3 regions of the Comamonas testosteroni genome follow, and region 2 is predicted to be linked to each of the others. Evidence: riboswitches for the same ligand, from Rfam matches in the RefSeq annotation. Region 2 holds a riboswitch; each other region holds the start of a gene.
The links. A riboswitch is a leader RNA that binds a small molecule or an ion and turns the genes downstream of it on or off. The one in region 2 is predicted to bind glycine.
Positions count from the first base shown of each region.

Region 1: another riboswitch for glycine. It lies ahead of gcvT (glycine cleavage system aminomethyltransferase GcvT); the one in region 2 lies ahead of F0P97_RS05285 (D-amino acid dehydrogenase).
Region 3: another riboswitch for glycine. It lies ahead of F0P97_RS18595 (trimeric intracellular cation channel family protein); the one in region 2 lies ahead of F0P97_RS05285 (D-amino acid dehydrogenase).

Region 1 covers NZ_CP043568.1:2,673,775-2,685,373, forward strand. Annotated here, with positions in the region: gene gcvP (aminomethyl-transferring glycine dehydrogenase) at 1-1,685, opposite strand, end outside; gene F0P97_RS12115 (MolR family transcriptional regulator) at 1,776-2,327, opposite strand; gene gcvH (glycine cleavage system protein GcvH) at 2,375-2,749, opposite strand; gene gcvT (glycine cleavage system aminomethyltransferase GcvT) at 2,873-4,009, opposite strand; glycine riboswitch at 4,074-4,199, opposite strand; glycine riboswitch at 4,218-4,326, opposite strand; gene F0P97_RS12130 (hypothetical protein) at 4,415-5,005, opposite strand; gene F0P97_RS12135 (MBL fold metallo-hydrolase) at 5,018-6,100, opposite strand; gene F0P97_RS12140 (hypothetical protein) at 6,251-6,598, shown strand; partial or broken gene F0P97_RS28020 (RHS repeat-associated core domain-containing protein) at 6,567-6,746, shown strand; gene F0P97_RS12150 (hypothetical protein) at 7,103-7,504, shown strand; partial or broken gene F0P97_RS28025 (DUF7706 family protein) at 7,597-7,737, opposite strand; gene F0P97_RS12160 (RHS repeat-associated core domain-containing protein) at 8,404-8,745, shown strand; gene F0P97_RS28030 (HNH/ENDO VII family nuclease) at 8,967-9,128, shown strand; gene F0P97_RS12170 (hypothetical protein) at 9,140-9,730, shown strand; gene F0P97_RS12175 (hypothetical protein) at 9,866-10,165, shown strand; gene F0P97_RS12180 (hypothetical protein) at 10,188-10,796, shown strand; gene F0P97_RS12185 (Imm8 family immunity protein) at 11,247-11,599, shown strand, end outside.
Region 2 covers NZ_CP043568.1:1,164,176-1,175,774, forward strand. Annotated here, with positions in the region: gene F0P97_RS05260 (tetratricopeptide repeat protein) at 1-305, opposite strand, end outside; partial or broken gene F0P97_RS05265 (IS5 family transposase) at 748-1,460, shown strand; gene nhaA (Na+/H+ antiporter NhaA) at 1,590-2,978, opposite strand; gene F0P97_RS05275 (DMT family transporter) at 3,330-4,262, shown strand; partial or broken gene F0P97_RS05280 (amino acid permease) at 4,399-5,829, opposite strand; gene F0P97_RS05285 (D-amino acid dehydrogenase) at 5,929-7,197, opposite strand; glycine riboswitch at 7,369-7,468, opposite strand; gene F0P97_RS05290 (amino acid permease) at 8,012-9,532, shown strand; gene dinB (DNA polymerase IV) at 9,732-10,949, shown strand; gene F0P97_RS05300 (methyl-accepting chemotaxis protein) at 11,086-11,599, shown strand, end outside.
Region 3 covers NZ_CP043568.1:4,027,075-4,035,188, reverse strand. Annotated here, with positions in the region: gene mnmC (FAD-dependent 5-carboxymethylaminomethyl-2-thiouridine(34) oxidoreductase MnmC) at 1-1,412, opposite strand, end outside; gene F0P97_RS18595 (trimeric intracellular cation channel family protein) at 1,528-2,193, opposite strand; glycine riboswitch at 2,246-2,365, opposite strand; glycine riboswitch at 2,379-2,471, opposite strand; gene F0P97_RS18590 (ferredoxin--NADP reductase) at 3,093-3,818, shown strand; gene F0P97_RS18585 (CopD family copper resistance protein) at 3,901-4,341, opposite strand; gene F0P97_RS18580 (RrF2 family transcriptional regulator) at 4,338-4,799, opposite strand; gene F0P97_RS18575 (NnrS family protein) at 4,813-6,078, opposite strand; gene F0P97_RS18570 (group III truncated hemoglobin) at 6,071-6,475, opposite strand; partial or broken gene F0P97_RS18565 (IS5/IS1182 family transposase) at 6,612-6,848, opposite strand; gene F0P97_RS18560 (hypothetical protein) at 7,192-7,419, opposite strand; gene F0P97_RS18555 (hypothetical protein) at 7,624-8,114, shown strand, end outside.

The DNA.
Region 1 (11,599 bases), 1.5 Mb from region 2:
CGCAGTTGCTGGTCCAGCTCGGCATAGCCTTGCAGCTGGCTGGCGGGCGCAAACGGGTGGATGTCGGCGAACTCTGGCCAGGTGATGGGAATCATCTCGCTGGTGGCATTGAGCTTCATGGTGCAACTGCCCAGCGGGATCATGCTGCGGTCCAGGGCCAGGTCCTTGTCGCTGAGGCTGCGTATATAGCGCAGCATGGCGGTTTCGGAGTGATGGGTGTTGAAGACCGGGTGGGTCAGGTAGGCCGTGCTGCGCAGCAGGGATTCGGGGATCAGCGAGGTCGGGCCTTCGTCCATGGCCTCGATGGTGGGCAGCGCCTGACCCTCCTGGGCAAAGATGCTCCAGAGCAGCTCGACATCGGCCCGGGTCGTGGTTTCGTCCAGGCTGATGCAGAGATATTCATCCCAGGCCTTGCGCAGATTGACACCTCGGGATACGGCACGAGCCGCCAGGGCATCGGTCGCCTCCCGGGTATGCAGGCTCAGTGTGTCGAAGGCTGTGTCGTGGTGATGGGCGCTGAAGCCCAGCCGGGCCAGACCACGGCTCAGAATCGCCGTCAAGCGTGCCACCCGCTGGGCAATGCGCTTCAGCCCCTGGGGGCCGTGGTAGACGGCATACATGCTGGCGATCACGGCCGGCAGGACCTGGGCCGTACAGATATTGGACGTCGCCTTTTCGCGGCGGATATGCTGCTCACGTGTCTGCAGCGCGAGGCGGTAGGCGGGCTTGCCGTGCACATCGACGCTGACACCCACCAGGCGGCCGGGCAGGCTGCGCTTGTATTCGTCGCGGCAGGCCATGAAGGCAGCGTGCGGGCCGCCTGCACCCATGGGCATGCCGAAGCGCTGGCTGTTGCCCACGACAATATCGGCATCCCACTCGCCGGGAGGTGTCAGCAGGGTCAGGGCCAGCAGGTCGGTGGCCACGATGGCGGCCGCCTGCTTGGCGTGAATGGCTTGCACGTCGGACTTCCAGTCCACGATCCAGCCGCTGGAGGCCGGGTACTGGATGACGGCGGCGAACAGGTCGCCAGCCAGAGCGGCCTCCCATTCCTGCTGGCTGTTGGCAATCACCACTTCGATGCCTATGGGTTGGGCGCGGGTCTCGATGACTTCAATCGTCTGCGGATGCAGATCGCCGGCCAGCACGATGCGATTGCTCCTGGATTTGACAGAGCGCCTGGCCAGCGTCATGGCCTCGGCGGCAGCCGTGGCTTCGTCCAGCATGGAAGCATTGGCGATAGGCATGCCGGTCAGGTCGGTCACCATGGTCTGGAAGTTGACCAGTGCCTCCATGCGGCCTTGTGAGATCTCGGCCTGATAGGGTGTGTAAGCAGTGTACCAGGCGGGGTTTTCGAGGATGTTGCGCAGGATGACGCCCGGCGTGTGCGTACCGTAGTAGCCCTGGCCGATAAAGCTCTTCAGCACCTGGTTCTTGCCGGCGATGGCCTTGAGTTCGGCCAGCGCCGCTGCTTCGGGAATCGGAGCCGGAAGATCCATGGGCCTGGCGCGAGCAATGGAGTCGGGCATCACATCGCGAATCAATGCGTCCAGCGTGGGCTTGCCGATGGCGGCCAGCATTTTTTGCTGCTCCTCGGCGTCCGGGCCTATATGCCGGGGGATGAATTCGTGGCTGTTTTCCAGCGCTTCCAGCGAAGCGACAGGGGCAGGAGGCGACATCAGCATGGGAGGGACCTATTCTCAAATACTGTGACTGACGGTTTGCATGCCAGGCATGCGTGAAAGCCGTATGCCTGAAGGCATACAGCCGGTGCTTCAAGCAGCGCTGGCTTGTTCCAGCGCGGTGTTCATCAGGGCCAGGCGTGCGCTTTCCTGGTCGGCATATTCCCAATCGGGATATTTGCTGCGTGCAACGGTGTTCAGCCATTGCTGGCAGGCCAGGGCAAGCAGGGCCTGCTTGTGCAGATCGGCATCGATGCTGCCCGTGATCTTGAGCTGACCAAAGGCTGTGGCCACGTGGGCGCGGCAGACCGAGAGGAGATAGCTCTGGTTCATGTCGTCGCTGGCCAGCCATTCGGCCTTGGCCGCATCGTCATGAGCCAGTATGTCCCTGGGCACGGGAAGATCCCAGTCGCATAGTTGCTGTTGCAGAAAGCGCAGGGTCTTGGCGGACTGGCCACCCGTCTGCTCCTGGTACCACTCTTCGAGTGAGGCCAGTGTGTCGCTGCCGTCATCGTTGCCGAAGGGGCTGAAGTCGTCACCGCAGTCGTAGAAGAAGTCCTGGGTCGCAATGCGCGCAAACGCAGGGTGGCTGGTCTCGCGGGCGAGACCGACTTCCGGATCGTCGAAATACAGAATGGTGCTCATGGCTGCATGCAAAAACGGCCTTCGCAATGCGAGGGCCGTTGATATGCTTAGTTGTCCTTGGCGAAATCGTTGTAGGCGGTCTCTTCCATCAGAGCTTCGAGCTCGCCCACATTGCTCATCTTGACCTTGAAGAACCAGCCAGCGGCCAGCGGGTCGCTGTTGGCCAGCGACGGGTCATCGCGCAGGGCTTCGTTGACTTCGACGATCTCGCCGGTCACGGGCATGTAGACATCGGCAGCGGCCTTGACGGACTCGACCACGCCAGCCACGTCGCCGGCCTGGAAGATGGAGCCCACGCCGGGAAGATCCACAAACACCACATCGCCCAGCGCATCCTGTGCGTGTACGGTGATGCCGACGATGGCGGCATTGGTGTCGGCGGCGTTGATCCACTCGTGTTCTTTGGAATACTTGATGCTCATGGAAAGCTCCAGATGGGGGGGATTCAGGGGAATCGGGTGTTGTTTGAGAAAGGTCCAGTGCGCACTTTAGCGGTGTTCTGGCTGCTGTTTGGCAAACTGGCCCGTCTCATGCGCGGAGGCAGACTAGCCGCGGTGATAGCGGGTGGGAACGAATGGTGTGGCGACCACCTTCATGGGCACCGGCTTGCCGCGCACCACGGCGAAGATTTCCGTATCGATGGCGGCGTAGTCGGGCTTGACATAGGCCAGCGCCACGGGCTGGTTGAGCGTGGGACTGAGCAGGCCGCTGGTGATGTGGCCGATATGCTGTCCGTCCATGTTTTCCAGCACGGCGGGCTCGCGCACGGGAATGCGCTCCAGCGCGATCAAGCCCACGCGCTTGCGGCGCAGCGACTGAGGGTTCTGCAATTGCTCCAGCACGATGGCCGCACCGGGAAAGCCGCCCTCGCGCTCGCCGCCGCTGCGGCGCACCTTCTGCATGGCCCAGTTCAGCGAGGCTTCCACCGGGGTGGTGCTGGTGTCTATGTCGTTGCCGTACAGGCAAAGCCCGGCTTCAAGGCGCAGCGAGTTGCGCGCGCCCAGGCCGATAGGGGCCACCTCGGGCTGGGCCAGCACAGCTTCGGCAAAGGCTGTTGCCGCTTCGCCGGGAAGTGAGATTTCGAAACCGTCCTCGCCCGTATAGCCGCTGCGCGTGATGTAGAGCGCATGGCCCTGCCAGTCGAAGTGGTTGCCGGTCATGAAGACCAGTTGCGTCACTCCAGGAATCAGGCGCGAGAGGGCGGTGGCAGCTTGCGGGCCTTGCAGGGCCAGCAGGGCGCGATCGGGCAATGGGACGACCTCGCAGCAGCTACCGATGCGGTTCTGGATATGAGCGATATCCGCCTCTTTGCAGGCACCGTTGACGATGAGGAACAGATCATCGCCGCGGTTGACGAACATCAGGTCGTCGAGAATTCCGCCTTGTTCATCGAGCAGCAGGCCGTAGCGCTGCTTGTGCAGGCCCAGGTCCATGACATCGACGGGCATCAGTGATTCGAGCGCGGCGGCGGCATCGGGGCCGCGCAATAGCAACTGGCCCATGTGCGAGACATCGAACAGGCCGGCAGCCTTGCGCGTGTGCAGATGCTCGGCCATCAGGCCTTGAGGGTATTGCACGGGCATTGAGTAGCCGGCAAACGGCACCATGCGGGCACCCAGTTTCTGGTGCAGGGCAAACAGCGGTGTGGAACGCAGATCGGAAGAAGTGTCAGCAGCAGTCACAGGCAAGCGCTCCGGTGGTCAAAACCAAATGAGTGGCCATGCATGACGGGGCCATGCTTGGCGGGCTTGCCCTGCTGTCCGCTTTACCTGAGAGATTCACTGCCTTTGTTTTCGCGGGCAGCTTGCTCCTTCGGTGGATGCTGGCACACATACGAAATGACGGCCTGCATCTCTCTCCAGCAAGGGACGCTGCAGGTTTGCACACCTGCAGCGCTTGTCAGTCCTTTTGCCTGAGCGTTTTGACTCCGGGTGGGGGTCTGCGCCTTCGGCGGTGCGGGGCAGCTTCAGCTGCAGGCACTCTCTCCTGACGCTGGCGATTCTAGCGGTGGGCAAGGGGCTTGCACCACCGAATCGTGCGGATTTTGGGGTTTTCGAGCACAGTTCGTCCGGATTGGGTCTGTGTACTCACCGTGTCTCGGTATTCAAGGACGGAGATTCTGGGGATTCGATCTCCTGGCGCGGAAACACCAGTTGGTAGGGCTGCTCGAAGCAGGCAGTCACGGCCTGGCCCTGGCGCATGCCGGGCTTGAATTTCCAGCGCTCGAGCGAGCGCATGATGGACTTCACGATGCGGGGATCGGTATCGGCGGGCTGATAGGCCACACGGCCGAGTTCGCCCTGAGCAGTGACCTCCAGGCGGAAGATCACCATGGTTTCCAGTCCTTGAGGAAACCAGCTGGCACTGATGATCGGCGTGGTGTGGCGGCGTGGCTGTGGTTGCCGATCGAGCTGGGCGACGGGTGTGCAATCTGCCTTGATCCATGCAGGCCATTCCATGCTCTGTGACCGCCTGTGCTGCGTGTCCAATGGCGGAGCCGGCGCAGGCTCCGGCCGCTCGGAAACCGTGCTCGCGGTGCCGGCGCCCGGAGGCAGCTTGGTCCGACTGCCATCGGAGAGGTGGGAGCAGGCACTGAGCAGCAAGGCGGTCAGTGACGCGGCGCAGGCTGCGCCAAGGTGTGAAATGCGCGAAATGTCCATGAGGGCATTGTCGGCCATGTCGGCAGCATTTCAGGGTTGCGCAGGGCGCAGGTCCAGTTCCTTGATATCGGCCTCGGCGCAGGCGCGCCACCAGGCCGAGCCCGCATGCGGAGCGCCCAGGTCCAGGCGCTCGCCCATCATGGGCGTGGCGATCTCTATGCCGTGCTGCCTGCCCAGACTCATAATCTGCTCGAAGGGGTCCCACCAGGCATGCATGGCCAGGTTGAAAGTGCCGTTGTGTATGGGCAGCAGCCATTGGCCGCCGAGATCCCGGTGTGCCTGCACGGTCTGGGCCGGATGCATATGGACATAGGGCCAGTGGGCATCGTAGGCGCCGGTTTCCATCAGCGTGACATCGAAGGGGCCGAAGTGCCTGCCGATTTCGGCAAAACCGTCGAAGTAGCCGCCATCGCCGCTGAAGAAGACGCGCAGCGGCCTGTCGGCCCGGTGATCTTCTATGGTCCAGGATGCCCATAGCGTGCGGTTGCCGTCGCGCAGGCTGCGTCCCGAGAAATGCTGGGCCGGCGTGGCCGTGAAACGCAGGCCGTCGAACTCGCTGCCTTGCCACCAGTCGTGCTGCACGATCTTGTCGGCCGGCACGCCCCAGGCTGCCAGTCTGTCTCCCACTCCCAAAGGGCACAGAAAAACGCCTACCTTGGGCGCGAGCACGCGGATGGTGGCGCGGTCCAGATGATCGTAGTGGTCATGCGAGAGCAGCACGCCGCGCAAGGCAGGCAACTTGTCCAGGGCGATCGGCGGGGCATGGAAGCGCTTGGGGCCGGCAAACGGCAGTGGGGAGGCTCGCTCGGAAAACACGGGGTCCGTCAGCCACCAGCCGCCGCGCAGCTTCATCAGCAAGGTCGAATGGCCCAGGCGATAGAGGCTGCGCTCGGGCGCGAGGTTCAGCTCGGCCGTGCTCAGTGGCAAAACGGGCAGTGCCTTGCCTGGCTGGGAATCGGCCGGCTTGTTGAATAAGAACTTCCATAGCGTCCCGGCATCGGGCTTGGGACTGTTGGCAGGACGTGGATACGTGTTGCGAAAGCGCCCGCCGGAATACTGGGGCGAGTCCTCGTAGTCGGAGATGGAGGTGGAGAGACTTGGTTTGCGAAACAAGATCAGGCGCCTTATTGAGACATTGGCCGCAGTTTGGGACGGTTTGCGGCGCTGCAAGAGCAGGATTGCAAGAGGCCGTATCGCCGGGACGGCCATTCCAATGATCCGACGGGGTGAATGCGACACTCGCTGTCTGAGGAGCAAATGCACATGAATCCCATGGTTCACAATCTGGAGAGCATGCTGGCGGCCGGCAAGGACGGTGCGCTGCTGCGCTATACCCTGGGCAAGGCCTATGCCGACGACGAGCAGATGGCCGTGGCGCGCGAGCATCTGCGCAAGGCCACGGCACTGGATGCCGAATACTCCGTCGCCTGGAAGCAGCTGGGCAAGGTGGAGCTGGCGCTGGGCGATGCGCAGGCGGCGCGAGCCGCCTGGCAGCAAGGGTTGAGCTGTGCCCTGGCCAGGGGCGATACCCAGGTCGTCAAGGAGTTGCAGGTTTTCCTGCGTCGCTTGACACCGGCATCAAAATCTGCGTTTGCAAGGGCAATACTTTGACCGGGAAACTGGATTACATTATAACCTGTTCAGGTATTATGACCCTGATATAGGACGGTTTACGCAGCAGGATCCGATTGGGTTGGCGGGGGGGAATTTGTATGCGTATGCACCGAATCCCCTTACTTGGATTGATCCGTTGGGGCTGAAATGCTGGAGTACAGCGAAGAAAGATTTCTGGAAAAATGAAGCGAAAACAAATCCCCATAAATATTCGCAGAAAAATCTAGAATTGATGAGTCAGGGTAACGCATCCTAAGATGCGGGTGCAGGTTTATAATAAAACAAAGGGATTATTGAGACAAAAGATATCCGAATGGAGATTCACCACAAATATTTACCACAGCGTAGTGGTTCTCCTAAAGCGCATGAAGTTTGGAACCTTGAACCGACAACGCCGTGGGGCCATGCTTCGATGGATCCATATAGGCATACGGGTTATGACTTAATTAAGATTATAAAAGGGACCAACTCATGGTAACGACTATTGATTTAAGAGAGTTCGTGAAAACAGATAGTTATATTAACTTGCTCAACAAGGTTACTGTTGACCTTTCGTTGAACGTAAATCCTGAGATACCACCAAGCCAAGTATTTAATATTGAAGCTGGAATGGTCAATAAATCCGGGCTATCACTTGAAGATCTAGGTCTCCTATGCACAAGCGATAAAGACAAGCTTGTCAAGTTCGTGGGAATGACGTTAGCAGAAGTGAGTGATGATGAGGATGATCAGGATAAAGACGAGGATGAACGAGACGAAGTTATAGAGGTTTTACCCTTTTATAATAGCTTTTTAGTTGGTTATTTAATCCGATATTACTTGTTAAAATATAAACCAGATCAACTTGATAATTACTTGAAGGCGCTGAGAATACCCAATCAAAAAAATTCTCGGCTGAGCTAAGAGATATTTACCGTCGGTTGTAGTAAGGCGAACATAAAAAACCGGAGGATCCTCGATCACTCCGGTTTTTTTATGCTTAATCCGCTGTTGCTCTATCGTGGCGCAAAGCCTGCCCAGGCCAATGTTTTTTGCAGTTGGTAGATAGCATCCCGGATCAGATAGGCTTCTTCGTCATTCACTGCATAAGCCCGCATACCGATCCAGTCCACCTGCTTGACGAACTGGGCCAGCGTCCAGGCTGATCGGGGGTGAGTTCCGGCTCGTTAATGATGATTGTCTGCATGCCTTCTTCCCCCTCCGATAATTAGCCCGCTGTGCTGTACAGGATGTACGAATACCGCGAGCGCAGGGATGCGCAGGAGCGGCCGCCTGCACCATCAATCCATTGATAATCAGTGCCAGTTGTTGCTATGCCGCTTCCGACAGGTGCGCTATTGCTGGAAGCAAAACGGATGCGCTGGCCAGCAACGGCGTTACAGCCGTGTTCAGTTTGGACAAGTCATCGAGTATACGGATGCCAAGGGCGGCACCAGCCAGTTTACCTATAACATGCGTGGGCAATTGGTCAAGAGTACTGAGTGTTCTGCACAACCTACCCATTATCGTGATGATAAACGGCATTTCTTGGTGGAAGTGACCGACGCACAGGATGAAAGCCTGCAGTATGACTACGATAAGGCAGGCCGCCCTATCGAAGCCCGGGGGGCGAGGGGGGCGCACCCGGCTGGTGGCCTTGCGCAATGAAAATGGCGAATCAAACACTATCAGGGTATCCGTTATCAGTACAGTGCACCGCGTAACTACCCGGAGAACGAAGTTACCGTCCCCACTGTTACCTCAGAGACCCGGTTTATCTGGGAGGGGCTGCGATTGCTGGCGGAAGAGCGCGACGGGTGCCGATGGTCTACGTCTATGAAGACCAGGAGAGCTATGCGCCACTGGCCCGGATAGATGGCAGGGAAACAGCCCAAGTCTATTATTATCACTGCCAGCCCAATGGCCTGCCAGAAGCGCTGACTGACGCCCAGGGCAACGAATACTGGCGGGGTACGTGCAACTCCTGGGGTAAAGCCAGCCTTGAAACGGGGGATGCCAACCTCCATCACCGGCATCAAAATCTGCGCTTGCAAGCGCAATACCTTGACCGGGAAACTGGATCACATTATAACCTGTTTAGGTATTATGACCCTGATATAAGACGGTTTACGCAGCAGGATCCGATTGGGTTGGCGGGGGGGTGAACCTCTATGCGTATGCGCCGAATCCGCTGGGTTGGGTCGACCCGTTGGGTCTTAAATGCGTGGAAGTTAAGTTTAAAAAATGGAAAAGAGGTGATGCAATTGACAAGCCTCTACCTGATGGAAGCACTCCGAGTTGGGATGTTGTAAGATCCCGATACTAGAAAAATAGACACGCTGCCACGAAAGGTACTAATGAATTTAGTCCTAAGAATATGGAAAGAATGAATCGAGGTAGTGCTCCTCTCGATAAAAATGGAAATCCGATAGAATTGCATCATCATAATCCACAGCGTAATGGTGGACCGGATGTAAACAATCCTATAAATCTTCGAGAAGTGACGCGAGAACAACATGCAGCACTTGACCCATATAGGTATTTATAATGGTAGAGAATATGAAACCTTTAGATATCATTTGTGGTTTTGTTCGAGGAGATATATCTCCTTCTGAATTTGAGTCGGCCTTATATAAGGATAAAGAGCTAGAGGAAAGTTTATCTAGAAATACACCTCTTCCTCCTTATGTAGGTGAAAATGAATTATATTATTTTTTGATTGAGAGAGATTACAAATCATTTGGAGAACTTTGGGATGTGCAGGAATTGCTAAGTCAGTTTTTAACTTGTCAGGGAATAAAAATAGAAAAAACACCAAAATATAAAGATATAGTTAAGCTGATTATGAAAGTGCAGCCTAAATGGCTGGATATTCCAGGTGGCTACATTGAATATCTTGTTGGTTTGTCTGACCATAATGGAAATAAAGAGCTTGAAGAGTTTTTAAAAAAACAGATAAAAGATAATTTTAAGTCATTAAAAAAACCACCAAAATGGCTTCAATCACCAAATTGGCCAATTGAAAATAACCATCCATTGATTTTTGTGGGGCAAATTGATATATCTGAAATTCGGCATGACATTTCATATTTATATATATTCCTGAATGAAGAAAAAGAGTCTTACGTGACCATTGAACAATCAATGTAATTAGATGCTGTTAAATAACTGGAAGCGAGCTTAACGCTCCTTCCTGCTTCGGCCTTTAGTGGAAATCGGGGCAGAAACAAAGCTGCACATGATATTAAACGGAATGGCTATAAAATCGTTGCTGAAGAAGTGACAATGAAAGTCAATGGTAAGAGAATTCGGGCTGACTTTGTGGCAATCGACTCAAAAGGGAATTACCACATCTTTGAAGCTAAGCATGGCTCTGGCGGGTTGACGAAAAATCAGAAAGGGGCGGGAGTCTTTGATATGAGTAGCCCATCGAATACAACGCAAGGGATCGGCGGTGGAACAATTAAGCCATCAGCAGGGCAACAGGGGAAATTTGAGATTGCTACCGGAAATGCTGGTATTAATGAAAAAATAGGCTCTAGAGGTTCTGTGCATGATGGCACATTCCACGTCTTGAAATATTAAAGAGGCCTATATTGATATGTCTATGGAATTACGGAAAATTTTTGAAAAAGAACTGCAAGACTACTTGAAGGATACTTTTTCCTCTTTTAAAAATGTAAAAGTGATCAGAAATGAAATTGGTGTCAAGGTTGGTGACGCCATTGGAAGAATAGGGTTTAGGTTTTTAAACAATGCTCAAGGTTATAATCTTTCAATGAGCGTATCTTTGCCAGAGCTACGCAATTTTTACATGGAGATCTCACCGCCATACAGACCAAATGTGGCAACTGATTTTGAACTTGTCATGAATACTTCAATGGAAATTGGGTTTAAGTCATTCGCTCCCAATATGGGGGGAACTGTTGATTTACCTCGAAATGAAGTGGAGCGAAAAAAGGCTTGTGAATGGATAGCGGGAAAGGTTCAAGATATTTATTTTCCCCGATTAATGAATGTCATTGAGCTGAAGCCAGCCCTGATCGACGATGTGCTAGCTCATCCTGATTACTACGCTTACCCGTTCTTAACGATTTTATACGTTATCAAAAAGAATAATATCCAGCTGGAAAGCTTGAATATGGAAGCCATTATGAGCAAAAGAATGATGGGAAATAAAGCGTTTGATAAAAATCTATTAGAGACGTTTTTATAACCTAAATATATTAAAAAGCCGGAGTTTATCTTATCCCGGCTTTTTTATTTAATCTGTTGTTGTGTTATCTCGGCGCAAATCCCACCACGGCCAGCGCTATCTGCAACTGATAGATCGCATCCCAGATCAGATAGGTCTCTTCCTCATTCATGGGGCTTTGTTGAATAAATCGAACTTTCAGGAGATTGCCGAATCTGATCGCTACAGATGCAAGAAAATTAGGAGAAGCTTTTGTTGGACCAGATTATAAAGTGGTTAAAGGTTATGGTTCTGATCTTTTAATTTCAGCGGATGGATTACGTCAATATAGGGGGCCTTCTCTCAAAAGAGGAGTTAACAGAATGACGGGAGAACCTTGGTCAAAAAACTGGTACGCAAGTTAACTTCCAAAACCGAAAAATTCCTGAAGGAACGTGGGATAATAATGTTCATTTAGATGTGGAGCTATAAATGAAAAATCAGAAAAAGAAATTTGAAGTCAAACATTATTGGTCTCCTGACATATATGATCCTTGGGGTTGGGAAGCGGAAAGTAACTCGGTTTTTTACTTGTTGGAAATGAATATAGGCCTTACCAATGATGATAAGTCTGATGTCTATTCGATTATTATTGCCACACCTGAAGGGATATTTAATCTGAAAGAGAATCAGATAAAAAAACCTAAATTATATAAGATGTTATTATTGGAAACATATGACTGGAATACGGTTAGAAGAACAATAGATAAAAGATTGTCTTGTATAAAATCATTAGACCCCATCCAATCTTCAAATGAATTGGCTGATATTTTTTTATTGGGAAT
Region 2 (11,599 bases):
CGGCCGTCTTCGTACATCACGCCCAGATTGAACTGGCCGTTGGCCTCTCCCTGAGCTGCCGAAAGCCGGTACCACTTGACGGCCTCCTGGTCGCTTTGCTTCACGCCACGGCCGCGGTCATACATCAGGCCGAGATTGCTCTGGCTCAATGCATTGCCTTGTGCTGCCGCAAGACCAAACCAATGAGCGGCTCTCTCGTCGCTTTGCGCCACACCACGGCCTTCCACGTATATCTGGCCGAGATCCAGCTGTGCCTGTGCATCCCCCGCCTGTGCTTTATGCAGCAGGTCCGCTGGCTGAGCCATTGCCAAGGTGCTGGCAAGCAACAATGTGGCAGCGGAGTAAAGGTGAAGCTTTTTTTTTGCATTTTTCCTGATGTTCTTGGGATAGATGAGCTGTGCCCTGCCTGCAATGGCAGGGCAGCCCATGACTTCAGGCTGCCCTGATGTCTTTCCCTGCATGCTCGGGCAGACCCACGGTTCAGCAGTCGGCAGAGCGAGAGCGTGCCGCGAAGCAGCAAGGCGAGAGCGCCGACCATCGGGCACTGCTGATTCAGGCCGGCTATGGGCCTGGAGCCTCTGGAGCATCTGTCGGCGCCCTTCATGGCGCAGGCATTCCGATGTCCGGACTGTGGGCCGGAGCGAGGAGGCATTCTAGGGTCTGTTGAGATTTGATTTTTACCTTCCGGGGTGGCGTCACAATCGCGCTGTGATGCGATACGTTTTGACAGATGAACAATGGGCTCGTATGAGCCCATTGTGTTTAGGGAAGATTGGGGATCGAGGACGCAGTGGCTCCAACAATCGACTGTTCTTGGAAGCAGTGCTTTGGGTTGCGCGTACAGGTAGCCCTTGGCGAGATCTGCCGCCTGAATTTGGCAAGTGGAACACCGTCTTCAAACGGTTTCGCGACTGGGTCAAAGCTGATGTCTTTCAAAAGCTGTTTGACGCGGTCAGCGATCAACCGGACATGGAATACGTGATGGTGGATGCAACGATTGTGCGAGTGCACAGGCATGGACAGGGTGCAAAAGGGGGTCTGCGAGCCAGGCCATAGGTCGCAGTCGAGGTGGTTTGACCACCAAGATATTGGCGCTGACGGATGCCCTTGGAAACTTGATCCGATTTGTGTTGCTGCCAGGCCAACGGCATGATCTTCAAGGTGTAGAACAGCTGCTCGAAGGCATAGACCTGCGGACATTGCTGGCCGACAAAGCGTTTGACGCAGACTGGCTGAAGCAACACTTGCTGGCACAGGGTTGCCAAGTGGTGATTGCACAAAAGGCCAATCGTCGAGCGCCCTTGCAGATTGATATAGAGGTCTACAAGTGGCGGCACTTGATCGAGAACTTCTTTTGCAAGCTCAAGGAGTTCAAGCGCATTGCAATGCGCAGCGACAAGACAGACAGCAGCTTCGCTGCTGTCATCACGCTGGCATCGGCTGTGATCAATTCACGTTAAATCTCAACACGTCCTAGTCACCTGACAAGCAGCAGCCGCCAGTCGCTCATCGCGTCTGGCGGCTGCTGCTTGTTGATCAGGGCCGCTTGTCAGCCCCGAGCCCGACCGGGCATCGTGATCGGGAAGTGCTTATGCGTGCTGCAGGCGCTTGCGCATGGCAAAGCCATAGCCCAGTCCCAGCAAGGCTGCCATGGCCGAGCCTGCCAGAATGCCCAGCTTGGCTGCGCCCAGCAGCTTCGCATCCGCAAAGGCCAGGCCGCCGACAAAGATGGACATGGTAAAGCCTATGCCGGCCAGCAGGCCCACCAGCAACACGCCGCGCCAGTTCAGACCCTCAGGCAGGCTGCACAGCCCGCTCTTGACGGCCAGCCAGGTGCAGATGAAGATCCCCAGGGGCTTGCCCAGAACCAGGGCCACCAGCACGGCCATGGCGGTGGTCTGCGGTGCGGCAGCGCTCAGGTCTATGTCCGAGAACTGCACGCCGGCATTGGCCAGTGCAAAAATGGGCATGATGCAAAAAGCCACCCATGGATGAAGAATCATGGGCAGACGCAGAGCAGGCGGCAGCAGGTCGCGCTGTGCGAGCTGGGCAGCGCGCAACTGCTGCAGCAGATGTTGCGGATCGGGCCTGTCGCTGAGCATCTGCTCGCCGGCCTTGCGCATGGCCGTCTGTGCCGTTATCAGCAGCGGCATGGGAGCGGGGCGTACAAACACAGGCGTCATCAGACCCAGCACCACACCTGCCAGAGTGGGGTGAGCGCCGGTCTTGAGCAGGCCGAACCAGAGGATGGCTCCGGGCAGCACATACAGGGGCGCGGCGGCAATGCCCATGCGGTTGAACAGCAGCACCAGCAGCACGCCGGCTGCGGCGACCACAAAGCCCATGGCCTGCAGGCCGCCGGAGTAGAAGAAGGCGATGATGAGCACGGCCACGATGTCGTCGATGATGGCCAGGGCCAGCAGGAAGATACGCAGTGCACCCGGAATATTGCGGCCCAGCAAGGCCAGCACGCCCACGGCAAACGCGATGTCGGTCGCCGTCGGTATTGCCCAGCCGTTGAGCAGCGTCCTGTCGTTGCCCGCCAGGGCCACGTAGATGAGCGCGGGCACGGCCACGCCGCCGATGGCAGCGATCAGCGGCAGACTGGCCTGGCGCAGGCTGGCCAACGCGCCGTTGTGCAGCTCGCGCCGGATCTCCATGCCCACAACCAGGAAGAACACCGTCATCAGCACATCGTTGACGATGAAATGCAGATCGGTGCTGAAGCTCCAGGGGCCAAGCGTCAGCGCGACGGGGGCATGCCATAGTGCAAAGTAGCTTGGAGCTGCAGCGGAGTTGGCCCAGATCAGGGCTGCGGCAGCGGCCAGCATGAGCACCATGCCGGCAAAGGATTCGATATGCAGCAGGTGCGAGATTTGTGCCTGCACGCGCTCGGTCGCGGATTGCAGTGCGGGAACACGGGGTGAATTTGGGGATGCAAAAGGCGCAGGGGCCTGCACAAGTGTTTGTGGGTCCATGTGTCGGTAGGTGGCTGAAGTCGTGCGCTGAATGCGTTCTGCACCTGAGGCAATGCCTGCTGGTGCCGTCTGCACTGCTAGACGACTGGAGCGCTGGCGGCCCGACCTGCGCATGAACATTCACCTGCCATCGCCACCTCGTGCGGCGGGCACCCGGCCGAAATTGTAGCTAAAGATGCAGCAATGGTCTGGATTTGAGGTTATTTTGCCTGGGTGGAGACTTCGCCATCAGAACGGAAGCCGTTCGCACTTCACGTCGCCTCGGCTTGAGCGGGTGGACTGCACGAATCGCGTCAGCACCGTCCGGCAGCCAGCGCTATGCTGGCGCGCTAACAGAAAAGAAAGCGTCTCATGTCGGGCATAGGAATGGAATATTTGTGGGTGGGCGTGGTGCTGTTTGCGGCGGCGGCGCAGACGGTGCGCAACACGGCCCAGCGCTCGCTGACGGCTCAGGTCGGCACGCTGCCAGCCACCCTGGTGCGCTTTCTCTACGGCTTGCCGTTTGCCGCCATCTATCTGCTGGCGCTGTATGGCTTGGGCGATCCGTCCCAGGTGCTGCCGAAGTTCAGCGTCGCGTATCTGGGCTGGATTGCGCTTGGAGCCTTCTTTCAGGTCGCTGCCACGGCGGCCTTGCTGATGGCCATGAAGGAGCGCAACTTTGCCGTGGCGGTCACGCTGTCCAAGACCGAGGTGCTGCAGGTGGCCTTGTTTGCCGCCATGTTTCTGCACGAGCTGCCGACCCGGCTGGCGCTGCTGGCCATGGTGCTTGCCACGGTGGGCGTGCTGATGCTGTCGCTGCCGCCGCGCGGGCAGCTGTTCACGCTCTCGGCCTGGACCAGCAAATCCTCGGTCTACGGGCTGATCTGCGGCGCCTGTTTTGCGCTGGCCACCGTGGGCTTTCGCGGCGGCGCGGTCGAGATCGCAGCGCTGGGCGTGAGCTCGCCCTGGCTTTCCGGGGCCTGGGGCGTGCTGATTGCGCAGACCATGCAGTCCGTCGTCATGAGCGCCTGGATTGCCAGAACCCATGAGCAGGGCCTGCGCCCGATCTTCAAGGCCTGGCGCATCTCACTGCTGGCTGGCAGCATGGGCGCTGCGGCCTCGCTGGCCTGGTTCACCGCCTATGCCATGCAGGGGGCGGCTGCCGTGCGCACCCTGGGCATGGTGGAGGTGGTGTTCAGCTATATCGTCTCGCGCAAGGTGTTCAGCGAGAAGCTGTCGCTGACCGAAAAGCTGGGCATGGCGCTGATGATGCTGGGACTGGTGCTGATCTGTCTGCAGCTCTGATTTCAAGAGCTGCCTGCGCTTTCCATTGCTCATTTCTAAAGTGAAAAATCCTTTGAATGAAGCATGGAAGAGCACAAGAAGCTCCTGAATCAATCAGCGTATAGCCATGGCATCCCCAGTGCGGCTGTGCTGCGCCTCAGGCGGCTTGCTGTTGCGCTTGCGCCAGGCGATGGCGCTGCTCGGGCTTGACCGCGTAGAGCCGGTAGCCAATCGTCAGCAGCGCAAACCACAGGGGCGCGATATATAGGGCCACGCGGGTGCTGGCATCCAGCGACAGGCAGACCAGCACCACGGCCAGAAAGGCCAGCACAAACCAGTTGGTGAACGGTGCGCCGGGCATGCGGTAGGCCACGGCTGCCGCATGACCCAGCCTGACGGCGCGGCGATAGCGCAGATGGGAAAAGACAATGATGCCCCAGGTCCAGACGGCGCCGATGGTGGCAATGCTGGTCACGTAGATGAAAGCCTCCTCGGGCACCAGATAGTTCAGCACCACGCCAAGCAGCATGAATGCTGCCGACAAAACAATACCGGCCGCAGGCACATGGCGCGCATTGACCCTGCCCAGCCTGGCGGGAGCCTGTTTGAATTGCGCCAGCGTATAGAGCATGCGGCCCGTGCTGAAGATGCCGCTGTTGCATGAGGAGGCGGCGGCAGTGATGACCACGAAGTTGATGATGCCGGCGGCGGCAGGAATGCCCAGCTTGTCGAAGACATGGACGAAAGGGCTCATGTCGGGGCTGAGTTCGTTCCAGGGCACCAGCGACATGATGATGATCAGGGCGCCGATATAGAAGATCAGAATGCGGTAGACGATGCTGTTGGTGGCGCGGGGCAGCACTTTCTCGGGCGACTCGGCCTCGCCGGCCGTCACGCCGATCAATTCCACACCGGTATAGGCAAAGCAGGCTATCTGCAAGGTGAAGACCACGCCCACCATGCCCACGGGTGCAAAGCCTCCATGCGACCATAGGTTGGTGAAGCTTGCCGTCTGGCCCAGCGGTCCCCAGCCCGTGGTGATGATGGCCACACCCAGCACCAGCGTGGCCACGATGGTCACGACCTTGATCAGCGCGAACCAGAATTCCAGCTCGCCGAAGACCTTGACCGCAATCAGATTCACGCCCAGCAGCACGGCCAGGGTGGCGAGCGCCGGAACCCATTGCGGAATGGCCGGAAACCAGTAGTGGGTGTAGATGCCTATGGCCGTGAGCTCCGCCATGCCCGTCACCACCCAGGTGAACCAGTAGGTCCAGCTGGTGACGAATCAGGCCCAGGGGCTGACATAGGTTTCGGCATAGGTGGCAAAAGAGCCGGCCACAGGGCGGTGCACCAGCAACTCGCCCAGTGCCCGCATGATGAAGAAGATGGTCAGCCCCGCGATGGCGTAGCTGACCAGCAGCAGCGGCCCGGCCTTGTGGATCGCCTTGGCCGAGCCCAGGAACAGGCCCACGCCAATGGCACCGCCCAGGGCGATCAGCTGGATATGCCGGTCCTTGAGGCCGCGCTCCAGCTCCCCTGTCTGCTGCAGCGACTCCCCGGCTGCGCTTGGATGATTTCGACTCATGTTGTATGTCTCCGTTTGCCATTCACACGGCAACAGCTGCCCCTCACGGGGCGCTGCGGCTGCCGTGTCTGGCTTGTTGATGAGGTTTTCAGGTCGTGGTCAGGCGCTGGCGGTGGTCAGCTTGGCCGGCCGGGACTGCCTGCTGGCGCTGCCCATGGACTGCAGCACGAGGTCGCCGACCATGTCGGCGGTAACGGCCGACAAGGTCCAGCCCAGATGGCCGTGGCCGGTGTTGTAGAACACGCAGGGCTTGTTGCCAGGGCCCACGCGCGGCAGCATGTCCGGCATCATGGGACGCAGGCCCGCCCAGGGCACCACGCTGCGCGTGCTGACGCCCGGGAAGCACTGCTGCACCCATTCGATGAGAGGGCGGATGCGGTCGGCGCGGATGTCCTTGTTGTAGCCGTTGAACTCCGCCGTACCGGCAACTCGGAAGCGATCGTCACCCAGGCGGCTGGTGACCAGCTTGGTCTCGTCGTCCAGCAGACTCACCACGGGGGCTGCGGCGCGGCTGGCTTCGTCCGCCAGATTGACCGTGATGGAATAGCCCTTGACCGGATAGATGTTGACGCTGTCGCCGAGCTGAGCGGCCAGGGCGCGGCTGGCCGTGCCTGCGCAGACCACCATGGCGTCGAAAGTCGAGGTCTCGGTTGCCGGACCCTGGCGCACGGTCACGCTGGCCTGTTTGCCATTGCTGCTCACCGACACGATTTCCTGACCGTAGCGGCATTGCACGCCGAGTCGCTCACAGGCAGCGGCAAGGCCGCTGGTGAACTTGTGGATGTCGCCTGTGGAGTCGCTCTCGGTGAAGTAGCCGCCATAGAAGGTTCCGGACAGGGTCGGCTCGATGGAGCGCATCTCCTGCGGTGTCACGGCGCGGCGCTCCAGCCCGCCTTTGGCCAGCAACTGGGAAACCTTGCCCGCATGTTCAAAGCCTGCTCGGTCACGGTAGATATGCAGGATGCCTTTTTGCTTCAGATCGAAGTCAATGCCTTCGCGAGCCGCCCATTCGAACAGGTGCTCGCGTGCCGCAATCGCCAGCCTGGCGGTCTCCACGGTGTTTTTCTCATAGTGGGGGATGGCAGCGAGAAACTGGCAGAACCAGGAAATCTTGTGCCAGCTGGGCTTGGGGTTGAGCAGCAGCGGAGCATCGCTCTTGAGCATCCACTTGAGGCCTTTGACAATGGTGGACCAATGGGTCCAGACCTCGGCGTTCGAGGCCGAGAGCTGGCCGCCATTGGCGAACGAGGTTTCCATGGCGGCGTAGCGCTGTTTCTCGAACAGGGTGACGGAAAATCCGCGGCGAGCGAGAGCGTAGGCGGTGGTCACGCCCGTGATGCCACCGCCGATGACGGCGATTGTCTTCATGATTCAGATTCCAGAAACGTCAAGGGTGGAGCCCGTGCGCAACATGCGCAGCGGACGCCCCCTCTGTTCTGGACCTGAGAGATTCACGAGGCATGGCCTTGCGGCGCTGCTCGCTTGCTCCTTCGGTATGCCCGGCGGACGATGACGTCCGGACATTCTTCAGAGTGTGTGAAAGCGATGCCGATCCTTTGGCCTGAGAGTTTCCGGGGCGGTTGCTCCTTCGGCGCTGCATGCGCCAAGTTTGCGCTGCAGTCTCTCTCGGCATCACCGGGCTGAGTGCCTGTGGGCAAATGTAGGAAGAACGGCGGCGCCTGGATATACGGGTTTACTAGACTTCTGCGCCAGGGCCCAGTCATGGCTGATCATGTGGAGTCCACGCTATTTGATAGCGCTTTGCGTTTATCGTTCAAGGAAATATTGAGTATTTGTCTATGAAAATGAATTTATTCAAGCGCAGTGCGCTTCTAAATTCATAGCGATAGACGCTGTCAAGTGCCGCCGAGCAGCCCCAGAGTCAGCCCCTGCATTGGCATGGCGGGCCATGGCCGGCAGTGGATTTGGGCAAAATATCGTCTTTGCCTGTCAATGGGCCCGGCGATATCACCGCTTTGCCATTGAAGCGCCCGACTGGGGTGGCTGCCGATTCAGGATGCGACTGGCCTATCCGCCATGGCGTTCTGCTGTCATGGCTTCGTTCCTTTGTCCTTGTTGCCCGCGACCGTCATGGTCGCCTTTTTGCGTTGCCTGTCGCAGCGCCTGCGGGATGGTTGGGTGTTTTGTCCGGATGGGCGCAAACCATTACAACAAGACATTTATGTCCCAACCCAACTCAAGCCAGCAGCTCGCGCCGACTGGCGATGGTGACGATAAGCAGCCCCGCTTGCACCGGGTGCTCAAGCAGCGCCACCTGAGCATGATCGCCATTGGCGGCGCCATCGGAACGGGCCTGTTTGTGGCCTCCGGCTCGGCCATCGCCCAGATCGGCCCCGGCGGAGCCGTGCTCACCTATCTTCTCATCGGCATCATGGTGTACTACATCATGACCAGCCTGGGTGAGCTGGCTGCCTTCATGCCGGTGGCCGGCTCTTTCTCTACCTATGCCTCGCGCTATGTGGATCGCGGCTTCGGCTTTGCGCTGGGCTGGAACTTCTGGTTCAGCTGGGCCGTGGTGGTGGCGGTGGACCTGGTGGCCTCGCAACTGGTCATGGCCTACTGGTTTCCCAATGTGCCGGGCATCCTCTGGAGCGGCCTGTTCCTGCTGCTGATGGTGGGGCTGAACGCGTTTTCCGCGCGCGGCTTTGCCGAGGCCGAGTACTGGTTCGCACTGATCAAGGTGCTGGCCGTGGTGGCCTTTCTGATCACCGGCGTGCTGATTCTGTTCGGCATCATCAGCAACGGCCATGTGCCCGGCTTCGAGAACTGGACCACGGGCGATGCGCCATTCGTCGGCAATTTCGCGACCTTTGTGGGCGTGGCCATGATCGTGGCCTATTCCTTCCAGGGCACGGAGCTGGTGGGCGTGGCGGCGGGCGAATCCGAGAACCCGCGCGAGAACGTGCCGCGTGCGATTCGCCAGGTGTTCTGGCGCATCCTGCTGTTCTATGTGCTGGCGATTGTCGTCATCGGCTTTCTGATTCCCTATACCGATCCGCAACTGCTGCGCACTGATGTCGCCGATATCGCCGTGAGCCCGTTCACGCTGGTGTTCCAGCACGCAGGCCTGCTGTCGGCGGCTACGGTGATGAATGCGGTGATCCTGACCTCGGTGCTGTCGGCCGGCAACTCGGGCATGTATGCGGCCACGCGCATGCTCTACAACATGGCAACCGAGGGCAATGCGCCGCGCATCTTCTCCCGGCTGACCCAGAACGGCGTGCCGCTGGTGGCCTTGATCGGCAGCACGCTGGTCGCCAGCCTGTGCCTGTTTTCCTCGCTCTACAGCCCGCAGGCCGTCTATATCTGGCTGCTGAATCTGGCCGGCATGACGGAGTTCATCGTCTGGCTCGGCATTGCCGTCAGTCACTACCGCTTCCGTCGCGGCTATGTCATGCATGGCCACGATGTGGGCCTGCTGCCCTACAAGGCCGGCGCCTTCCCCTTCGGTCCCATCTTTGCCTTTGTGCTGTGCCTGGTGGTGACGCTGGGCCAGAACTATCAGGCCTTCCTGGAAGATCGCATCGATTGGGGCGGCGTGGTCTCGACCTATCTGGGCATTCCGCTGTTCCTGCTGTTCTGGCTGGGTTACTGGCTGGTCAAGCGCAAGACCTGGGTCAGCTATGCCGATATGCGCTTTGACGAGCTCGAAGACATCAAGCTGGGCAAGGTTTCGTCCTGAGGCGGTTTGAGCCTTTCCCCTCTCTGTTCGGGAGGGGGTAGCAGCAGGGCCGGGGGCTGGCGCTGCTTGCTGTTTCCTGGTGCCTGTATGCCTGTTTGACGCATGGCTGCCGTCTCTTGCCAGCGCAGGCAAAATCGGCACTGTGAGCGATCTTCCCACCAGCCCCGAGCCCAGACCCAGGCGCATAGCGCATCTGGACATGGACGCGTTCTACGCCTCCGTGGAGCTGCTGCGCTACCCGCAGCTCAAGGGGCTGCCGGTGGTGATCGGCGGCGGGCGGCGCAGCTTTGACGAAGAGCTGCTGGCGCGGCATGCGGGGCGGCCGCTGTCCGAGATCCCGGTGGCGGACTTTCCGCTGCTGCGCGACTACACGGGGCGCGGCGTGATCACCACGGCCACCTATCCGGCACGGCAGTTCGGCGTGGGCTCGGCCATGGGCATGATGAAGGCCGCCAGACTGTGCCCGCAGGCGATTCTTCTGCCCGTGGACTTTGGCGAGTACCGGCGCTTTTCCCGGGCCTTCAAAGAGATCATCGTGTCGATTGCTCCGCTGATGGAGAACCGCGGCGTGGACGAGGTCTACATCGACTTCACCGACGTGCCCGGCGGCCAGCGCGAAGGCGGACGCGTGCTGGCCCGGCTGATCCAGAAAGCTATTTTCGATGCCACGGGCCTGACCTGCTCGGTCGGTGTGGCTCCCAACAAGCTGCTGGCCAAGATGGCCAGCGAGTTCAACAAGCCCAACGGCATCTCCATCGTCCAGCCCGAAGATCTGCAAAGCCAGATCTGGCCGCTGGCCTGCCGCAAGGTCAACGGCATAGGACCCAAGGCCGATGCCAAGCTCAAGAGCCTGGGCATAGAAACCATTGGCGATCTGGCCGCGCAAAGCCTGCCGCAGCTGCTGCACTGGTTTGGCAAAAGCTATGGCCACTGGCTGCACGAGTCGGCCTGGGGGCGGGACGAGCGTGCCGTGGTGACCGAGAGCGAGCCGGTTTCCATGAGTCGCGAAACCACCTTCGAGCGCGATCTGCATGCCGTACGCGACAAAGCCGAGCTGGGCGCGATCTTCACGGACCTGTGCGAGCGTCTGGCAGAGGATCTGAAGCGCAAGGGCTATGTGGGGCGCACCGTGGGCATCAAGCTGCGCTATGACGATTTCAGGATCGCCACGCGGGACCAGACCCTGAACCTGCCGATACAGGAGGCGGCAGCCATCCGCCTGGCCGCGGGCCAATGCCTCAAGCGCGTACCGCTTGGCAAGCGCATCAGGCTGCTGGGGGTCAAGGTCTCGGGCCTGATTGCCGAGCAGCTCTGGCAGGCAAGTGCCGGCGATCCTGCGGCTCGCGAACTGCTGCTCAGGCCTCATGGTTTGACCTCGGTCAAGTATTCGGATCCATATACCGCATCTCTGTTCTGAGCTTGGGGCCACGGGAATCATCGCTGTGCGATGATTCAATTGTGAATTTGTGTATCTGGTTAACCAGCTGCCTACGGTATGCCTGATGCTCACTCTCGAACAAAAACTACATAGGCCTATTGGAGGAGTGCAAAGCATGCGCCTGAACCTGCCGGTATCTCAACAAAACTACGACTTTCCAGGTGACGAGCTGCTGGTCTCCAGCACCAACACCAAGGGCGAGATCACTCATTGCAACCCGGCCTTCGTGCGCGTCAGCGGCTTTGCCTACGAAGAGCTGATCGGCCAGCCGCACAATCTGATTCGCCACCCCGACATGCCGGCCGCTGCCTTCAAGGATATGTGGCGCACCATTGCCCATGGCTATCCCTGGACGGCACTGGTCAAGAACCGACGCAAGAACGGTGACCACTACTGGGTGCGCGCCAATGTCACGCCCATCATGGAGGGCGGCAAGCCAAGCGGCTATCTTTCGGTGCGTACCAAGCCTTCGGCCAGGGAAGTGGCTGAAGCCGAAGCGCTGTACGCGCGCATGCGCAACGAGGAAAAGCAGGGGCAGGCCAGCTTCCGCCTGCGCGCGGGCGCGGTGCGTCGTCTGGGGCTGATGGGCTGGTGGGATGGTCGCAAGGATGTGGGCCTGGTGGCGCGCA
Region 3 (8,114 bases), 2.9 Mb from region 2:
CCGCGTATGGCTTGCAGCTCCCATTCCCCCGCTGCCAGGCCGCTGGCTTGCAACAAGGGCTTGGTGTCCGGACCCAGGGCCAGCACCAGCATGGGGGCTTCGGCCAGGGTCTGGCCCTGAGCATCCAGCACCTGCCAGATATTGCGCACTTCATCGCGCACCAGGCGCGAAGCTCGGGCATGGCCTTGCCAATGAATACCGGGGGCTTGCAGCAGCGCGCGCACCAGTTGTGCGGGGCGCACCCAGCCAGCCTGCTCATGCCAGACGGCCTGACTGTCTGCGGGCAGATGGGCCGCAGCCAGCTGAGCCGGCTGCACGGGCGCGCTCCAGTGCAGGCCCCAGGGGTAGGTCTCGCTTCCGGGCTGCAGCCATGACTTGGGCAGATGGGAGGGCTCGTTCAGGTCGTGCTCGAGCACGCCGCCATGGGCCCAGTCCTGTGCTGGATGCAACTTTTGCGCTTGGCTCAGTTGCTGCAGATTTTGTAGCGTTGTGCGTACGCCACTTCTGGACAAGCGCGATAGAACACTGTCATCGGGCGAAATATGCGGGCAAAACAAGCCGGCTGGCAGGCCTGAAGCTCCTGCCGCAGGCTCGGCCGCCGCATCCAGCACCGTCACTTCCCAGCCGCGCCTGGCCAGACTGGCAGCAGCGGCAGCACCCGCCAGGCCCGCACCCAGCACCAGGCAGTGGCCGGCCTGGCCCACGGGCGCAGGCAGGCCGTCCGGGCGATGGCGCGGCTCCCATGCCGGGTTGTAGGCTGCATGCAGGTTATGGCGCTTGGGCGGCACGCCAGCGTGCTTCTTGACTTCGAAACCCTGGGCCTTGAGCGCCTGGCGCACATGGCCGGCCACGCACCAGGTGGCAAGCTGCGTGCCCCGGCGGCAATGGCGGGCAATGTTCTTCATGGCATCTTCATCCCACATCTCGGGGTTGAGCTGGGGAGAGAAGCCATCCAGATACACGCTGTCCGCCGTCATTTGCTGCTTGCGCAGCATGGTCCTGGCATCGCCTATATAGAGCGTCAGCAGCACCTGGCCGTCGTCAAACGAGAGGCGATGCACGCCGGGCAGCAGTCCCCACCATTGCTCGGCCAGCTGTTCGCCAAGCGGGCGCAGCTCCTCATCGGCCGGCAAAAACGCGAGCAGATCCTCGCGCGAGACAGGGTAGGCCTCCACCGAGACAAAATGCAGAATGCGCGGGCGTCTGGGGTCGGCTTTCCATGCCGACCAGGTGACGAGGAAGTTCAGTCCGAAGCCAAAGCCGGTTTCCAGAATGCGCCACTGCGCTGTATCAGCCCAGGCGGCTGGCAGCTCGCAGCCACCGAGAAAAACCTGGCGGGCCTGGTCAAGGCCGCCCAGCTCGCTGTGATAGCGATCGCCAAATCGGGTGTTGTAGGGGGTGCCATCCGGCATCCATGTGATGGGTTCAGACATGGAAAGTGAAACTACATGGGTAACGCATGGCGCAGTCTAGGTCAGAGCAGCCAAGCAAGGGCCGCCCTGCGTAGCAAGAGAGGGGGAGTCTCGATCACTCCCAGCGCTGCTGGTACGAAAAAACCGGCAGGCGCCATTTGAAACGAATGGCGGCAAGACGGAAGGCCAGACCGCCGGCAAAACACACGATGGTGCTGATATTGGGGCTGACATCCAGATAGCGCAGGCCCAGGAACATCAGGCATACGGACAGCGACACGCTCGCATACAGCTCGCGGCGGAACACCACGGGGACCTGGTTGCAGAGCACATCGCGCAAGATGCCGCCGCTGATGCCGGTAATCATGCCGGCCATGATGATGACGATGGTGGGGTAGCCCAGCTCCAGCGCGGTATTGCAGCCAATCAGCGAAAAGGCGATCAGACCCATGGCGTCCAGCAGCAGAAACACCTGCTTGAGCCTGTGCATATGGCGTGCAATCACAGTGGTCAGCAGACCGAAGCTGATGACCAGATACACATATTCAGGGTGCTGGGTCCAGCCGATGGGGTAGTGGCCCAGCACCATGTCGCGGATGGTGCCGCCGCCCAGGGCAGTGACGAAGGCGATGACGACGACACCAAAGATATCCATATTTCGCCGCCCTGCGGCGAGTGCGCCGGACATGGCTTCGGCGGTAATGGCCACCAGATAGATGACCAGCATGACGGTGAAGTTGGAGGCCTGGAACGAGTCCAGCAAAGAGACGGAAGGAAGCATGAAGGCACTTGAAAATAGACCAGCCACTCACATCGGCGGGAGTGTCCGGCTTGCCTCTCCCGCTGTCCTTTTACCTGAGAGTTGCGCATGAGCACCTTCGCGGTGGCCATGCTTGCCCCTTCGGTGAGCCCTGCAGACTTGTGGTTGCGGGCTGCTCTCCAGTTGGCGATATCCGGGTCCTGTCAGACCCACCTGCGGTACTTATTGCCTGAGCGATTATGGGAGTTTGCGCCTTCGGCGGGAACCCTCGAAAGGCTCCGCTCTCCCGCAGGATGGGCGCGATTCTAGCCAGTTTCAGTGACTTTATTCGGGTTAATACCTGTATTAATGTGGTTCTGCGGCTGCCGAGCTGGGGCGCGGAGGCCCAGTCTGAACCCGCCGTGGCTCGCGCAAGTCCGCGTTTTCGTCTGTCAAGCCGCCCGCCATGACAAGCGGTGCTCTCGAAGGCTCGCTCATTCTTCAGGCGTTGACAGACTGCTTGGGGACGACACGAACCTGTCGTGGCACGCAGAAGCGGCCCTTTGAGCCGGTACGTGGCGGCCATGCGATTCGAACAGCCGGCTTGGAGCGTAAAACAGCTGTTAAGGACAGGCGGCGTGCAGCAACTGGTGTTGGCGATTGCCGCCGCTTCGGCATGGGTCTGTGAGTGACTCAGGTCAGCCTAAAGCCGACTTGATTGCAAGCCTGAGTGGGGGGGAGTTCAAAGCTCGGTGAGAGTTTGCACTATCAAGCTGAACGGGGCTGCTTCTGGCCGAACGCGGCCATAGCAGGCTGAGGTGGTCGGTTCAATGAGAGTGCCCATTTCGACCCGTTTCTCACGGTGGGTATCGATTGACGGGAATATTTACTCCATTGGACGCATCCAATGTGTAGATCCATCGATTGCGAAGGAGTGAATCATGGGCACAGAGCACAGCAAAATCCTCGAACGCGAGGAGGTTGCGCAGGGTACGATGGCATTTCATCTCGCCAAACCGGCGGGGTTTGATTTCCGTCCTGGACAGGCGTTTGAAATCCAGCTGCCGGGCGCGGTCCCAGGGGAGAGTAAAGAGGAGCGATGTCACGCATTCTCCATTGTCAGCGCGCCACACGAGAGTGAACTAGTGTTTGCTACGAGGATGAGGGACAGCGTTTACAAACGCGCTTTGGGAGCTCTGCCTGTAGGTGCTGAGTTGGATATCGATGGACCATTTGGTTCGCTTACCTTGCACAAAAACACCGCGCGAGCGGGTGTGCTCATCGCCGGTGGGATTGGCGTGACGCCGTTCATGAGCATGCTGCGAAACGCTGCAATGCAGCAGTCACAGCAGGATTTGCTTCTGCTGTATTCCAATCGTCGTCCAGAAGATTCGGCGTTTCTCTCTGAGCTTCAAGCTCTCGAAAAGAAGAATCCAAAATTCCGGCTCAAGGCCACCATGACGGATATGGCGCACTCTGCCGTGGATTGGAGTGGTGATACACAAACGATCGATAGAGAGTGGCTCCAGCAGGCCATTGAGGGCTTGGCTAATCCGATCTTTTATGTTGCTGGCCCACCTTCCATGGTTGCGTCAATGCAGCGGTTGCTGATATCAGCCGGTATTGATGAGGACGATGTGCGTAGTGAGGAGTTCTTTGGATATTGAATTGGCAGACTCCTCTCTGATCAAGGAGAAAGTCTGCCATGACGCATTTGGATGCAGCGGCTTGGCATCTGTCGCTAGGCTCTTACCAGTGCAGATAGAACATGGCCTTGGCCAGCAAGACAATGACCAGCACATGGCAGAACACGCTCAGATGCAATCGGTGCGAGCGTCGCCCATTGAGTTGCCCTTGGCGGCGCCACCACATGGCGCTGGCGAAGTGCGCAAGAACGCTAAGCGCCAGCGCAATCTTGAGCACCATCAGCATGCCTGTACTGCTGGCCAAGGGGTGCGCCAGTACCGAGCGGTGCTGCCAGGCCAAGCCTGCTCCCGCAGAATACAGCACTAGCAACACCCAGGGCATGACGGCGGTGGCGCGTGTCCCCAGCGCCTGCTCCACGGGGAGCATGTGCTGCTTCGGCACTCGGCTGTGCACGTTGGCGAGCAGCACGACTTCGAAGAACACTGTGCCTGCAAACGCCACGGCGGCCAGCAGGTGTAGTGTGATCAGCAGGCCATAGCTCATGTCTGGGCCTCCTTTCTTGTCAGTCGGATGGCAGGAATCAATGGCACTGCGCTGGCAGACGTTGGCGGTATCAGGTCCGCAAGAGTGAAGCCATCCAGATGCGCCATGAAGCTGTGCAGAGCTCCTTGCAACATGCCAGCGAGGCGGCAGTCGCCGGTCAGCGTGCACCGGTTGTCGTTGCCAAAGCATTCCACCAGCGTGAAGTCGGACTCTAGTCCACGTATCACTGTACCGATATGGATCTGCTTTGGTTCACGGGCGAGGCGCATGCCGCCTCCCTTTCCACGTATCGTCTCTATCCAACCCTGCAGGGCCAGTTGATGCGTGACTTTCATCAGATTTGGCTCGGAAATGCTATAAGCCTGCGCAACCTCGGAAATCGTGCACAGGCGCTCTGGCCGCTGGGCTACATGCATGAGCAGCCGCAGCGCATAGTCGGTCATCAGGGTTAGACGCATTGAGTGATCTCGTTCAAACAGATTTTCTGGACTTGCTGGCGACATGTCCTGAGGGCTGAGCCGCTGAGAGTCCAGCTGGTGGCAGGCGCGGCCGAATCAGCAAGGGTACAAATCGCCACAGGTACAAAGCAAAGGCCAGCACCCATGCAAGCGTCGAGGCATGCAGTGCGGCTTGGGGGAGCCCCGCAGGCAGAAGTGCCAGCAGGCGCAACAAAGCGGCGGCAAGCACCAGCGCATACATGACCACGATGCTCCCATCGGCGCGCAATGGTCGCCCCAGGTGGCCCAAAGCCGTACGTGTCACCATGCCGATTATCAGCACTGCAAAGCCGGCCACGCCGATCACATGGACTGGCCATGCCAAGCGCAGTACCCAGCTGCTCGCCTGGAGCGATGCCACCAGCAGGCCCGTGCCCAAGGCCGCATGACCCAGATACAGAATCCACAGCAACGGCACCTGACGCACAGCCCAGGGTTTCCAGGCCAACACCTGCCATAGGGTGATCAGCCCCGTGACAGCCAATGCGGCCACCATACCCGGCACCCATCCCAGCAACAGGCAGACAATGCAAAGCACGCCAGCCCAGAGTTGCCACTGCCCGCTGGCCGTGTGCATGGGAATCTGCAGATCCGTCACCGCCCGCATCGCGAAGAATGGAATAACGCGCCGCGCCACCAGTAGTGCAATCACAGCCATGCACAGCAGCCCTGTATAGAGGTAATGCATCAGCGTTGCGTAGTCGCTGCCTTGCCATACCGAGCGCAGAAAGAGTGCATCGGCCACGCCCAGACCCGACACCAGCAGCGGCAGGCCGTAATTGCGTCGGCTGCGTGCTGCATAGATCACCCGGCCCAGCACTACGGCAGCGGAGGCGAAAAACAGCAGTTCACACACTACGGCAAAAGCAAAAGCTGTATCACCCACCACCAGGAAACCCGCGCGCGCCAGCAGCCACAGTGCGCACAACCCGCCCAGCGCCCGGCCCTGCATAGGGTTGCTTCCAGTCCAGTTGCTAGCCGCCGTGAGCAGAAAGCCCACGGCAATCGTCGCCACAAAGGCCCACAGCATCTCGTGCGCATGCCACAGCACGCCGCCCAAACGCCCCGCAAGCCACTGTGGCGCGAACACCCACAGCGCGACCGACACCGCAGCCCACAGACAACCGGCCATGTACAAGGGCCTGAAGCCAAGCTCCAGTAAGGCTTTCCACTGGGGTGCAGGTGTCTTGGGTTTGGGCACAGACCCCATCGGCTCCTCGATCTGCAGCAGCTCAGACATGGCTCACCACCGCCGGTAGTGCCTTGGGATCACGGCTCATCTGGTAGCCCGACCACAGGCTCTGTGCAATACGGCGCGCCGCCTGGCACGCTTGATCGGCCATGGCGCGGTTGGGTTGCTCGGCCAGCGTGATCTCGAACAGGCCCAGCCAGCGCTCAAACAGCTCTTGGCTTAGACCCGGTAGCGCAGCATGCTTGGGCATAGGGGCCCCTGAAAAGCGTGCTGTGCGTCGCAAAATGGCCGACCAGAAATCCACCAGCTTGGTCAGATGATGGTCCCAGTCCGCTATACGTGCATCGAAGATGGGGCCGAGCACCTCGTCCTGGCGTATTCGCGCATAGAAGGAGTGCACCAAGCTGACGACTTCCTCTTCAGTGCAAAGCTCATGAATCCTCATTGCACAATTCCTTTCGCTGTCGTAGCTGTACATAAGATTCATTAGTTATGTATCTTATAACTGGGCATGTCTCTAGGTGCATGGTGTTGTTTCATAAATCAGCGCCGGGCCATACTACCCATGACCCCAGACGTGGCTATGCCGCAGCCATCGTCTGCGGGCAGCCCAGCTCAGTGAACCGATTGAAAAGAGCGGCTCGGATATGAAGTTCTTTGACCTGCCGCTCGAGCGTACGTGACATCATCTGTTCACCGAGTCGCTTGATGCAGTGGCTCCTGGTCTCCACCAGGCTGCATCGGTGATACCCACTCTGGCACTTGCATCGTTTGCGCCCGAAGCGCTTGCAGGCGGCGATAGCCGCATTGCGGTAAGCGCCCGTTTCCTTCCCTTCTGGCATAAGCACCCAAAGGTCGGTTAATTAGCACTTTGCGACTGAAGAAGGCTCTTTTGGCAGTGGTTTGATTGCGCTTGAATTCAGCTTCCCCTATAGGTCAGCTGGTGAGCTTGAAGTATTGAGAGCCGGTCGGCTTGGAAAAACCTCTGACCGACTGTTCTTGGCCGGGAGCGTGAGGTCCACATGAGTCCCCGGAGCAGGCGCTCGATGTGAACGGCAAGTCATCCAGTGACTGTTTTTGGGGACATGAGTGAAATGGAACTCTCGGCCAAAAGCGGACTGCGAAGCAAAGGACAAGTGACCACATAAAGCACGGTTCATATCATCCGACTGGCAACCGCACGATGACAATTTCCTCGATGCGCTCATTTTTGTAAACGACCCATATCGTAGGCAACACACGTAACGCTTCATGTAGATGGCTCACCCACGTTACCCAGGCTGGCACATCAACTCTGGCAATCAACTCATTGACTGGTAGCTGCCGCAAAGCATTGAGCGCGTCAACAAGGGCCGAGTAGCCGTGAACTCGATATGTGCGCTGGCCCATGGGACGTGTTTCGTTTCATTTGGCTACTGTTAGCCAAACTTCATGGACTAAAGTCGTTCGTTTAGCTAATTATCGAGAGTCAACTGAGGGTCGGTCTGAGCTGGTGCTACCAGCTAGAAGCAGTCACATCCTGCCCTTGCCATGCCTCGATTCATATTGATCCAAGTGAAAAAATTCATTGAACCCTTCATTGGGGGATACCGCATGAAAGCAGTTATCCCATTCTGCATTGCCTCCCTGTGCTCCGTAGTATCTGCTCAGACCAACGTACCCTCGGGCCGCATAGTCCCGACTCCCATCTACGGTGTCACCGTGGATGATGTGAGCAGGCTTGGCGACATCACGCGCAGCCTGTCGTCGCTGGCCTACCGGCCTACCACGCGCATCGTCTTCGATGAGTTCGTGAACCCGGACTATTACCGCAAGCCAGCAGTGGAAATCTCCAAGGTTTCCTATGTGATGGGTGAGATATTGGACTCGTACTACGTCAAGCAGTACAGCGTGGATGCGTACATTCAACGGACTAATCAATACCTCAATGCGTTGTCGGATGTAGTGGATATCTGGGAAGTAGCCAACGAGGTCAACGGCGAGTGGCTGGGGGCCAATGCCGATGTGGTGGCGAAGATGACCAATGCCTACAACATCGTGAAGGCACAGAACAAGACGGCCGCGATCACGCTCTACTACAACCA